Regions from separate parts of the Pseudarthrobacter sp. genome, predicted to be linked through region 2. Evidence: predicted binding sites of a transcription regulator. Region 2 holds the regulator's gene; the other holds the start of a gene.
What was found. The regulator HrcA, encoded in region 2, represses chaperone genes, less so after heat shock. The targets are predictions, from matches to a motif close to TTNGCACTCGNNNNNNNCGAGTGCNAA.

Region 1: groES (co-chaperone GroES) is a predicted target of HrcA. The motif match lies at 1,916-1,942, and genes of this name have one in related genera.

The regions. Positions count from the first base shown of each region.
Region 1 covers NZ_JAKFFD010000039.1:16,896-21,283, reverse strand. Annotated here, with positions in the region: gene groL (chaperonin GroEL) at 1-1,383, opposite strand, end outside; gene groES (co-chaperone GroES) at 1,461-1,757, opposite strand; gene V6M49_RS03915 (hypothetical protein) at 1,967-2,350, opposite strand; gene V6M49_RS03910 (class I SAM-dependent methyltransferase) at 2,406-3,635, shown strand; gene V6M49_RS03905 (shikimate 5-dehydrogenase) at 3,663-4,388, opposite strand, start outside.
Region 2 covers NZ_JAKFFD010000149.1:5,377-9,764, reverse strand. Annotated here, with positions in the region: gene V6M49_RS12080 (16S rRNA (uracil(1498)-N(3))-methyltransferase) at 1-364, opposite strand, end outside; gene dnaJ (molecular chaperone DnaJ) at 367-1,494, opposite strand; gene hrcA (heat-inducible transcriptional repressor HrcA) at 1,572-2,585, opposite strand; gene V6M49_RS12065 (DUF3097 domain-containing protein) at 2,733-3,581, shown strand; gene V6M49_RS12060 (DUF4870 domain-containing protein) at 3,709-4,128, shown strand; gene hemW (radical SAM family heme chaperone HemW) at 4,208-4,388, opposite strand, start outside.

The DNA.
Region 1 (4,388 bases), on a different contig from region 2:
GTCGAATCCGGCGTTCTGGGCGATCCAGCGAAGCGGCTGGACCAGCGCGCGGCGGACGATGCCCACGGCAGCGGCGGCGTCGCCTTCGAGTGCCTTGACTGCAGGGTCCTCGTCGAGGGCCTTCAGTGCGTGGATCAGCGCGGAACCGCCACCGGCCACGATGCCCTCTTCGAGGGCGGCGCGGGTGGAGGACACTGCATCTTCGATGCGGTGCTTCTTTTCCTTCAGCTCAACTTCGGTGGCTGCGCCGACCTTGATGACACCGATGCCGCCGGCCAGCTTGGCCAGGCGCTCCTGGAGCTTTTCGCGGTCCCAGTCGGAGTCGGTGCGGGTCAGCTCGGCGCGCAGCTGGGAAACCCGGGCTGCGACGTCTTCTGCGGAACCGGCGCCGTCAACGATGGTGGTGTTGTCCTTGGTGACCGTGATGCGGCGGGCGGTACCCAGCACCTCAAGGCCAACCGAATCCAGGCTGAGGCCCAGTTCCGCGGAGATGACCTGCGCACCGGTGAGGGTGGCGATGTCCTGCAGCATGGCCTTGCGGCGGTCGCCGAAGCCCGGAGCCTTGACGGCAACAACGTTCAGCGTGCCGCGGATGCGGTTGACGATCAGCGTGGACAGGGCCTCGCCCTCAACGTCTTCGGCAATGATGAAGAGCGGCTTGGAGCTCGCCAGCGCCTTCTCCAGCAGCGGCAGGAAGTCCTGCACGGAGGAGATCTTGCCCTGGTTGATCAGGATAAGGGCGTCTTCGAGGACGGCTTCCTGGCGTTCGGAGTCGGTCACGAAGTACGGGGACAGGTAGCCCTTGTCGAACTGCATGCCTTCGGTGAGGACCAGCTCGGTCTGCGTGGTGGAGGACTCCTCGATGGTGATCACACCATCCTTGCCGACCTTGCCGAATGCCTCGGCGAGGAGCTCGCCGATTTCGTCGCTCTGGGCCGAGATTGCTGCCACGCTGGCAACCTGCGTGCCTTCAACCGGGCGTGCGTTCTCGAGCAGGCGGGCTGCAATGGCTTCTACCGAAACCTCGATGCCACGCTTGATCTGGCCCGGAGCGGCGCCAGCCGCAACGTTGCGCAGGCCTTCCTTGACCAGGGCCTGGGCGAGCACGGTGGCCGTGGTGGTGCCGTCGCCGGCAACATCGTTGGTCTTCGTGGCTACTTCCTTGGCCAGCTGCGCGCCAAGGTTTTCATACGGGTCATCAAGCTCAATTTCGCGGGCGATGGTGACGCCGTCATTGGTGATGGTGGGTGCCCCCCACTTTTTGTCGAGGACAACGTTGCGGCCGCGGGGGCCGAGCGTCACCTTGACAGTGTTGGCGAGCTTATCGATGCCGGCTTCAAGCGACCGGCGTGCAGCGTCGTTAAACGCAAGCTGCTTTGCCATGGTTGTGTCCTTTCAAAGACAGAACCCCGCGCTGTTGTTCAGTCAGGGACGGAACAGCAGCACGGGGATCCAAAGAGTTACTTTACGACGATCGCCAGAACGTCGCGGGCGGAGAGCACGAGGTACTCGGTGCCACCGGTCTTGACTTCAGTTCCGCCGTACTTGGAGTAGATAACAACGTCGCCAACGGCAACATCGATCGGAACGCGGTTGCCGTTGTCGTCAAAGCGGCCGGGGCCTACTGCAACAACTTCGCCTTCCTGCGGCTTCTCCTGTGCGGAGTCCGGGATAACCAGGCCGGAAGCCGTGGTCTGCTCGGCTTCGAGCGGGCGGACAACAATACGATCCTCAAGAGGCTTAATAGAGACCGACACTCGGACCTCTCCTTCTACGTCAGCAAATTCATGGACAGTTGAGCTGCTTCGCCGTGGCTGGCAAACCGTCGTCGCGGTGCCGGCAGCAGCCTGGCTGGCAGCTCTTCATGTGTTAGCACCCTCCTAGGGAGAGTGCTAATGATGACTCTATGTATTGGTTAGCACTCGGTCAAGGCGAGTGCCAGAATTATGTCTCCGGCGAACAGCTGTTACCGGCCGGTGAGGTCCTCGAGATCGACGTCCTCGTCGCCGTCGTCCCCTTCCTCAACGGTGCCCCGCCGCAGGTACAGCACCACGGCGCCGCCCACGGCAGCCAGCAGCGAGACCACCAGCAGGATGATGCCGCCTATGCGCGCCCCGGCATAGAGTCCGCGGATTTCCTGTGCCTCGTCCGTGGCGTCCTGGATGTTCTTGCCGCCCACGGAGTAGACGGTGGCGTTGAACGTGTCCAGGAAGAGGATGATTACCAGCAGCGCGATGCAGACCACGGCCACTGCGGATCCTGCAATCAGCGCGGGGCGGGCAAACTTCACCAGGTCCGGCTTGCTTGCTTGGGGTAGTCCGGACGGCTGGGTGCCTGCGCTGTCTTCCATGCCTTCAACCCTAGCGGGAACTGGCCGCCGGGCTACCTCCACTAGGCTTGAACCCATGGCTCAAGCACCGCAGGACCAGATCGCCCCACTGCTCACGAGCGAAGGCTGGGAGCTCCTGGCGTCCCTGGGCCCGTACCGCGAGGACAAGTCCTTTGAGCTCAACGCGGCTCTCCGCAAGGCCGGGCACTCCCCCGCACTGGTCTCGGCCGTCCTCACCCAGTCCCGGCTTCGCACTAAAGCCGAGCTGAAGTTCGGCGAGTTCGCCCGGAGCATGCTCTTCACGCAGGCCGGGCTGGAACAGGCCACGCGTCTCACGGTTGCCGCCCGGCATGCCGAGCGGTTTGCGCAGGCCGGTGTCCGCCACGTGGCCGACCTCGGCTGCGGCCTTGCCGCGGACTCCCTGGCCCTGGCATCGATGGACATCACGGTCACGGCCGTGGAAATGGACGAAACCACGGCCGCCTGCGCCACGGTCAACCTGATCCCCTTCCCCAACGCCACCGTGGTGCACTCGGACGCCACCACCGTCCCGTTGGACGGGGTCGACGGCGTCTGGCTGGATCCCGCACGCCGTGTCACCTCCACCTCGGGCACCAAACGGATCTGGGATCCTGAGGCGTTTTCGCCGCCGCTGTCCTTTGTGGAATCGCTCGCCGCCACCGGGCGCGCCGTTGGCGTCAAAATGGGCCCCGGCATGCCGCACGAGTCAGTTCCCGCCGGCTGCGAGGCGCAGTGGGTATCGGTGGGCGGCGACGTCACCGAGGTGGCCCTGTGGTTCAACTCCGTGCGCCGGCCCGGAATCCGCCGCGCGGCGCTGCTGCTCGGCCCGCAGGGTGCCGCCGAGCTGACCAGCGCTGAAGATTTCGACGGCGGTCCCGCCGCGCCGGTGGGTCCGGCAGCGGGCTACCTCTATGAGCCCGATGGCGCGGTGATCCGCGCCGGCCTGGTGGCCGACGTCGCGCTTCAACTGGGCGGGCACCTGCTGGACGAGCACATCGCCTACATCTGCGCCCCGGAGCTGGTGGACACGCCGTTCGCCCGCGCCTACAAGGTCCTGGAAGTGATGCCGTACAACGTCAAGGCGCTCAAGGCCTGGGTGAAGGAGAACGCCATCACGGTGCTGGACATCAAAAAGCGCGGCACCTCGGTAACCCCGGAGGAACTGCGCAAGCAGCTGTTCGCCGGAAGCAAGGTGGCCGGGAAGAAGGCCGGACAAAAAACAGCCACCCTGGTCCTGACCCGCATTGGGGAGGACCGGGTGGCCATCTCGGTGGAGCCTGCCTAAGGCAGCGAACGGTCCTGAGACCGGGCCTTACTGGGCCCGCATGAAGTCCTCGGCGGCCCGGACCTGCTCGTCGGTGGGCCGGACACCGGTGTAGAGCACAAACTGCTCGAGCGCCTGGATGGTGGCCACCTCGGCGCCCGTGATCACCTGTTTCCCGGCGGCGCGGGCCGCCTTGATCAGCGGCGTATCCGCAGGGAGCGCCACGACGTCGAACACCACTTTGGCTGCCGCGATGGCATCTTCCGGGAAGGACAGCGAGTCCACTTCCGGGCCGCCTGCCATACCGATGGGGGTGACGTTGATGATCAGGTCCGCGGTCCCGCCGTCGAGCGTTGCCCGCCACTGGAACCCGTACTGCTCTGCGAGCGCCCGGCCGGTGTCTTCGTTCCGGGCGATGACGGTGACGTCCGTGAAGCCGGCGTCCCGCAGGGCCGCGACGGTGGCCTTGGCCATGCCGCCGGCGCCCTGGACCAGCACCGAGTAGTCCGTGGGCACGGCGTTGCTTTTGAGCAGCTGTTCGATCGCGGTGTAGTCCGTGTTGTAGGCCTTGAGATGCCCGTCGGTGTTCACGATCGTGTTGACCGAATCGATGGCCTTGGCGGAAGGATCCAGCTCATCCACGAGGGCCATCACGTCCTCCTTGTACGGCATGGACACAGCGCAGCCGCGGATTCCAAGGCCCCTAACGCCGGCGATCGCCTGGGCCAGGTCGGTGGGGGCGAAGGCCTTGTAGATCCAGTTCAGGTCCAGCTG
Region 2 (4,388 bases):
AGCGGACAATTGATCGCTCGGACTGCCAGGGAACTACGGCATCAATCCCGAGTTCGGTTGCCGTTTCCACGGCCAGTTCATCGCGGTCCCCCTTGGCCAGGGCCTGCACCAGCACAAGCCGGATGTCGGGCCGGTCCTCCACAACGAGGGCGGAGCATTCCACGGTGAGCTCCGCGGGCGACGCCGACACAACAGTTCCCGTCAGCCGCCTTCCGGCGCCATCGGCAATGTCCACCGCCTCTCCGGGAGATAGCCGTTTTACGGTCACGGCGTGGCGTGCCTCCGGCCCTTGAAGGACAAAACGGGCACCGGGCACCAGACCGTCCAGCGACCCGGCACCGCTGAAGAAAACGGGATTGCTCACCGCTACAGGTTACCGAACCGGTCCCGCAGCTTGGCAAAGACGCCGCCGCTGGCAGCCAGTTTGCCTTCCGTGAACTGCTCGCCCCGGAGCTTCGCCAGCTGCCGCAGGAGATCCTCCTGCGCGGCATCCAGCTTGGCCGGCGTCTCCACCTGCAGATGGACCATCAGGTCCCCGCGGCCGTAACCGCGCAGGTGCGTCACGCCGAGTCCACGGAGCGTGATGATCTCCCCTGACTGCGTCCCTGCCTTGACGTCGATTTCCTGCAGCCCGTCAAAGGTTTCCAGTGACAGCTCGGTGCCTAGGGCGGCGGCAGTCATCGGGATGTGCAGCGTTGCGTGCAGGTCGTCACCGTCGCGTGCGTACGTGGCGTCGTTGTTGACCCGGAGTTCCACGTACAGGTCCCCGGACGGTCCGCCGGCCGGGCCTGCTTCGCCCTGCCCGGAGAGCTGGATCCGGGTGCCCGTGGCAACACCGGCCGGCACCTTGATGGTGAGCGACCGCCGGCTGCGGATGCGGCCCTGGCCGCTGCATTCGTTGCAGGGGTCCTTGATGACCGTCCCGAAGCCTTCGCAACTGCCACATGGGGCCGCCGTCATGACCTGGCCCAGGATGGAGCGCACCGCGCGCTGGACCTGGCCGCTGCCGCCGCAGATATCACAGCGCACAGGGTGGCTGCCGTCGCGGCAGCATGACCCGTTGCAGGTGGGGCAGGTGACGGCTGTGTCCACTTCGAGTTTCCGGTTGACGCCGAACACGGCATCGCGGAGTTCGATCCGTACACTGATCAGCGCGTCCTGGCCGCGGCGGACCCGGGAAGCGGGGCCGGAGGTGCCGCCGGCCCCGAAGAACGTGTCGAAGATGTCCTGGAACGCGAAGCCCTGGCCGGAGTATCCACCGCCGCCGAACCCGTTGTCGGTGCCGTTCTCATTGCCGGTGGTGTCATAGATCCGGCGCTTTTGCGGGTCCGAAAGTACCTCGTAGGCATGGGTCACGGCCTTGAAGCGGTCCGATGCATCGTCCCCGGGGTTTACGTCCGGGTGGAGAGTGCGGGCCAGCTTGCGGTAGGCCTTCTTGATCTCTTCCCCGGTGGCTTCCGGCGAGACTCCGAGGACGTCGTAGTGGCTGCTCAAAGTTCGTATCTCTTCCTTGTTGTACTGACGGCAGGCGTGCTGCCGGCACTGCTCTTCGTGCCTGGACCGTGATGCTGTTACGGACCCAGAATTCTTGAAAGGTAACGGGCTACTGCCCTGACGGCGGCCATGGTGGTGGGGTAGTCCATCCGGGTAGGGCCGAGCACACCGATCTTGGCAGTGCTGTCTGGTCCGTAGCCCGTGGCCACCACGGAGGCTTCCGCTAGTCCGTCGTACGGGTTTTCACGCCCGATGCTGACTGCCACGCCCCTCGGATCCTGCGCCATGTCGCTCAGGAGGCGCAGCAGGACAACCTGCTCCTCGAGCGCTTCCAGGACCGGTCCGATACTGAGCGGAAAATCCACATTGGAGCGGGCGAGGTTCGCCGTTCCGGCCATGACCATGCGTTCCTCGCGACTGCTGTGGGCGAGCGTTTCCAGCCCGTGGGCCAGGGCCTGGGCCGCCGCGCGCTGGCCCGGGCTGACGGACGAAACGACTCCGGGCAGCGAGGGGGTCAGCCGGCTCAGCGAGATGCCCGCGAGTGATCCGAGGAAGTGTGTCCGCAGCGCGGCGATGGCGTCGTCGCCGAGGTCCTGGCCGATGTCGATCACGCGCTGTTCGACCTTGCCGGTGGTGGCGATGAGGACCACCAGGACCTGCCGGGGCGCGAGCAGGACGAATTCGATGTGGCGGATGGTGGCGCGGCTCAGATGCGGATACTGCACTACGGCGACCTGGTTGGTCAGCTGCGACAGCATCCTGACGGTCCTGTCCAGGACGTCGTCCAGATCGTCGGCGCCCTCCAGCAGCGACTGGATGGCACGCCGTTCCGCGTGGGAAAGCGGCTTTACCGCTGAAATCTGGTCCACAAACAGCCGATAGCCTTTGTCTGTGGGGATCCGTCCGGCGCTGGTGTGCGGGGCCGTGATCAGGCCGTCGTCTTCCAAGGCCGCCATGTCGTTGCGGATGGTGGCACTGGACACGCCGAGGTGGTGGCGTTCCACGAGCGCTTTTGAACCTACTGGCTCGCGGGAGTGCACATAGTCCTCCACGATGGCGCGCAGTACTTCGAGTTTGCGCGGCTCGCTCATACTCCACCTCCATCCGTGGTCACTGCAGGGTTAGCACTCGACATGCCCAAGTGCTAACAGTCTAATATGAGTCACCCCGTTGTTAGCATTGGTACCGCTCCGGGCGAAATTCCGGGCCAGGATCTAGCGGCAAGGCGGAATCAATCCATGCAGTACCAGAACTGGGGTCCGCAGGAGATCACCGCGCCCGTCAAGAGCGAACTGCCTGAGGTTCCCGTGGAACGCGGCATGGTTCTTGAAGACGCCCAGTCCGGCTGGGTGGGAGCGGTGACCCGGGTGGAGAAGTCCGGCGGCATGCATGTAGTGGCCCTCGAAGACCGGCGCGGCAAGTCCCGGTCCTTCCGGCTGGGCTTCGGGTTCCTCCTGGAGGGTCAGCCCATCCGGCTCGTTCCCCCGGCGCCCCGGCAGGCCGCCCCCGTGGCCGCCGGCCGGACGGCGTCCGGCTCGGTCCGCGTTGCCGGCCAGCGTGCCCAGGTGGCCAAAGCCAGCAGAATCTGGGTGGAGGGAAAACACGACGCCGAACTCGTGGAAAAAGTCTGGGGTGACGATCTCCGCGTAGAGGGCATCGTCGTCGAGCCTTTGCATGGCATTGATGACCTGGCGGGGGCGGTGGCCGCATTCGGTCCCGGTCCGGGACGGCGGCTGGGGGTCCTGGTGGACCACCTGGTGCCCGACTCGAAGGAGTGGCGCATCGCGGCTGCCGTGATGGCCTCCCCCGGTGCGGCCGGGAACGTCCTGATCGTCGGGCACCCTTACGTTGACGTGTGGCAGGCCATCCGGCCTGCTGTCCTGGGCATCGAACAGTGGCCGGTGGTGCCCCGCGGGCAGGACTGGAAGACCGGCATCCTGGCAGCGTTCGGCTGGCCGCACTCCACCAAGGAAGACATCGGGCTTGGCTGGCAAAAGCTGCTGGGCGCTGTCCGCAGTTACGCGGACCTGGAAGCGTCACTGCTCGGGAGGGTGGAGGAAGTCATCGACTTCCTGACGGTGCCCTGACACCGGATCCGCTCCTGGCGGCAGCATTTGGTGGCTGAACCAGTATTCTTGGTACTGCGGAGGCTGCAGTTGCTTCAGTCCGGCATTCTCCAACCCAGCACCATTGCACTTTCGAAGGAAGAAAACCGTGGCACAAAACGCACGCGAGCACCGGGACGACCACGGCGGCCAGGGCCGTTCCGAGTACCAGGGCGTTCCGGCTAATGCGCTGCCCCTGACGGCCAGCGAAGACCGCCAGTGGGCCACGCTGGCACACTTCGGCGGGATCCTCGGCTGCGTTCCGTCGCTGTTGATATACCTGATTTTCCGTGAGCGCGGGCCGTTCACCGCCCAGGAATCCAAGGAAGCGCTGAACTTCAGCCTGCCGCCCACCATCGCGGCGCTGGTGGCCAATCTCCTGGTGTTCATTCCGGTGATCGGAAACATCTTCGCCGTCATCGCCACCCTGATCTGGATTGCCCTGACCTGCTTCTCCGTGGCCGCAGGTATCCATGTCAACAAGGGCCAGCCCCACCGTTACCAGTACAACCTGCGCTGGATCAAGTAACGGCCACAACGCGGGGTCACTACACGCCCGATAATCGCATTGTATTGGGCAGGAAGTGACCCCGCGTTGCTTTAATTCGTCAGTCCGGCAGGATCCTGCGGACCACGGCGTCGGCCAGCAGGCGGCCCTTCAGGGTTAATACCAGCGTGCCGTGGAAGGCAGCCGGCGGCTCCACCAGGCCGTCGGCAATGAGCCCGGCCATGGCGTGACGGCCGTGCTCGCCCAGCGTTGACGTGGCCAGTCCCGACACGAGCCGGGCC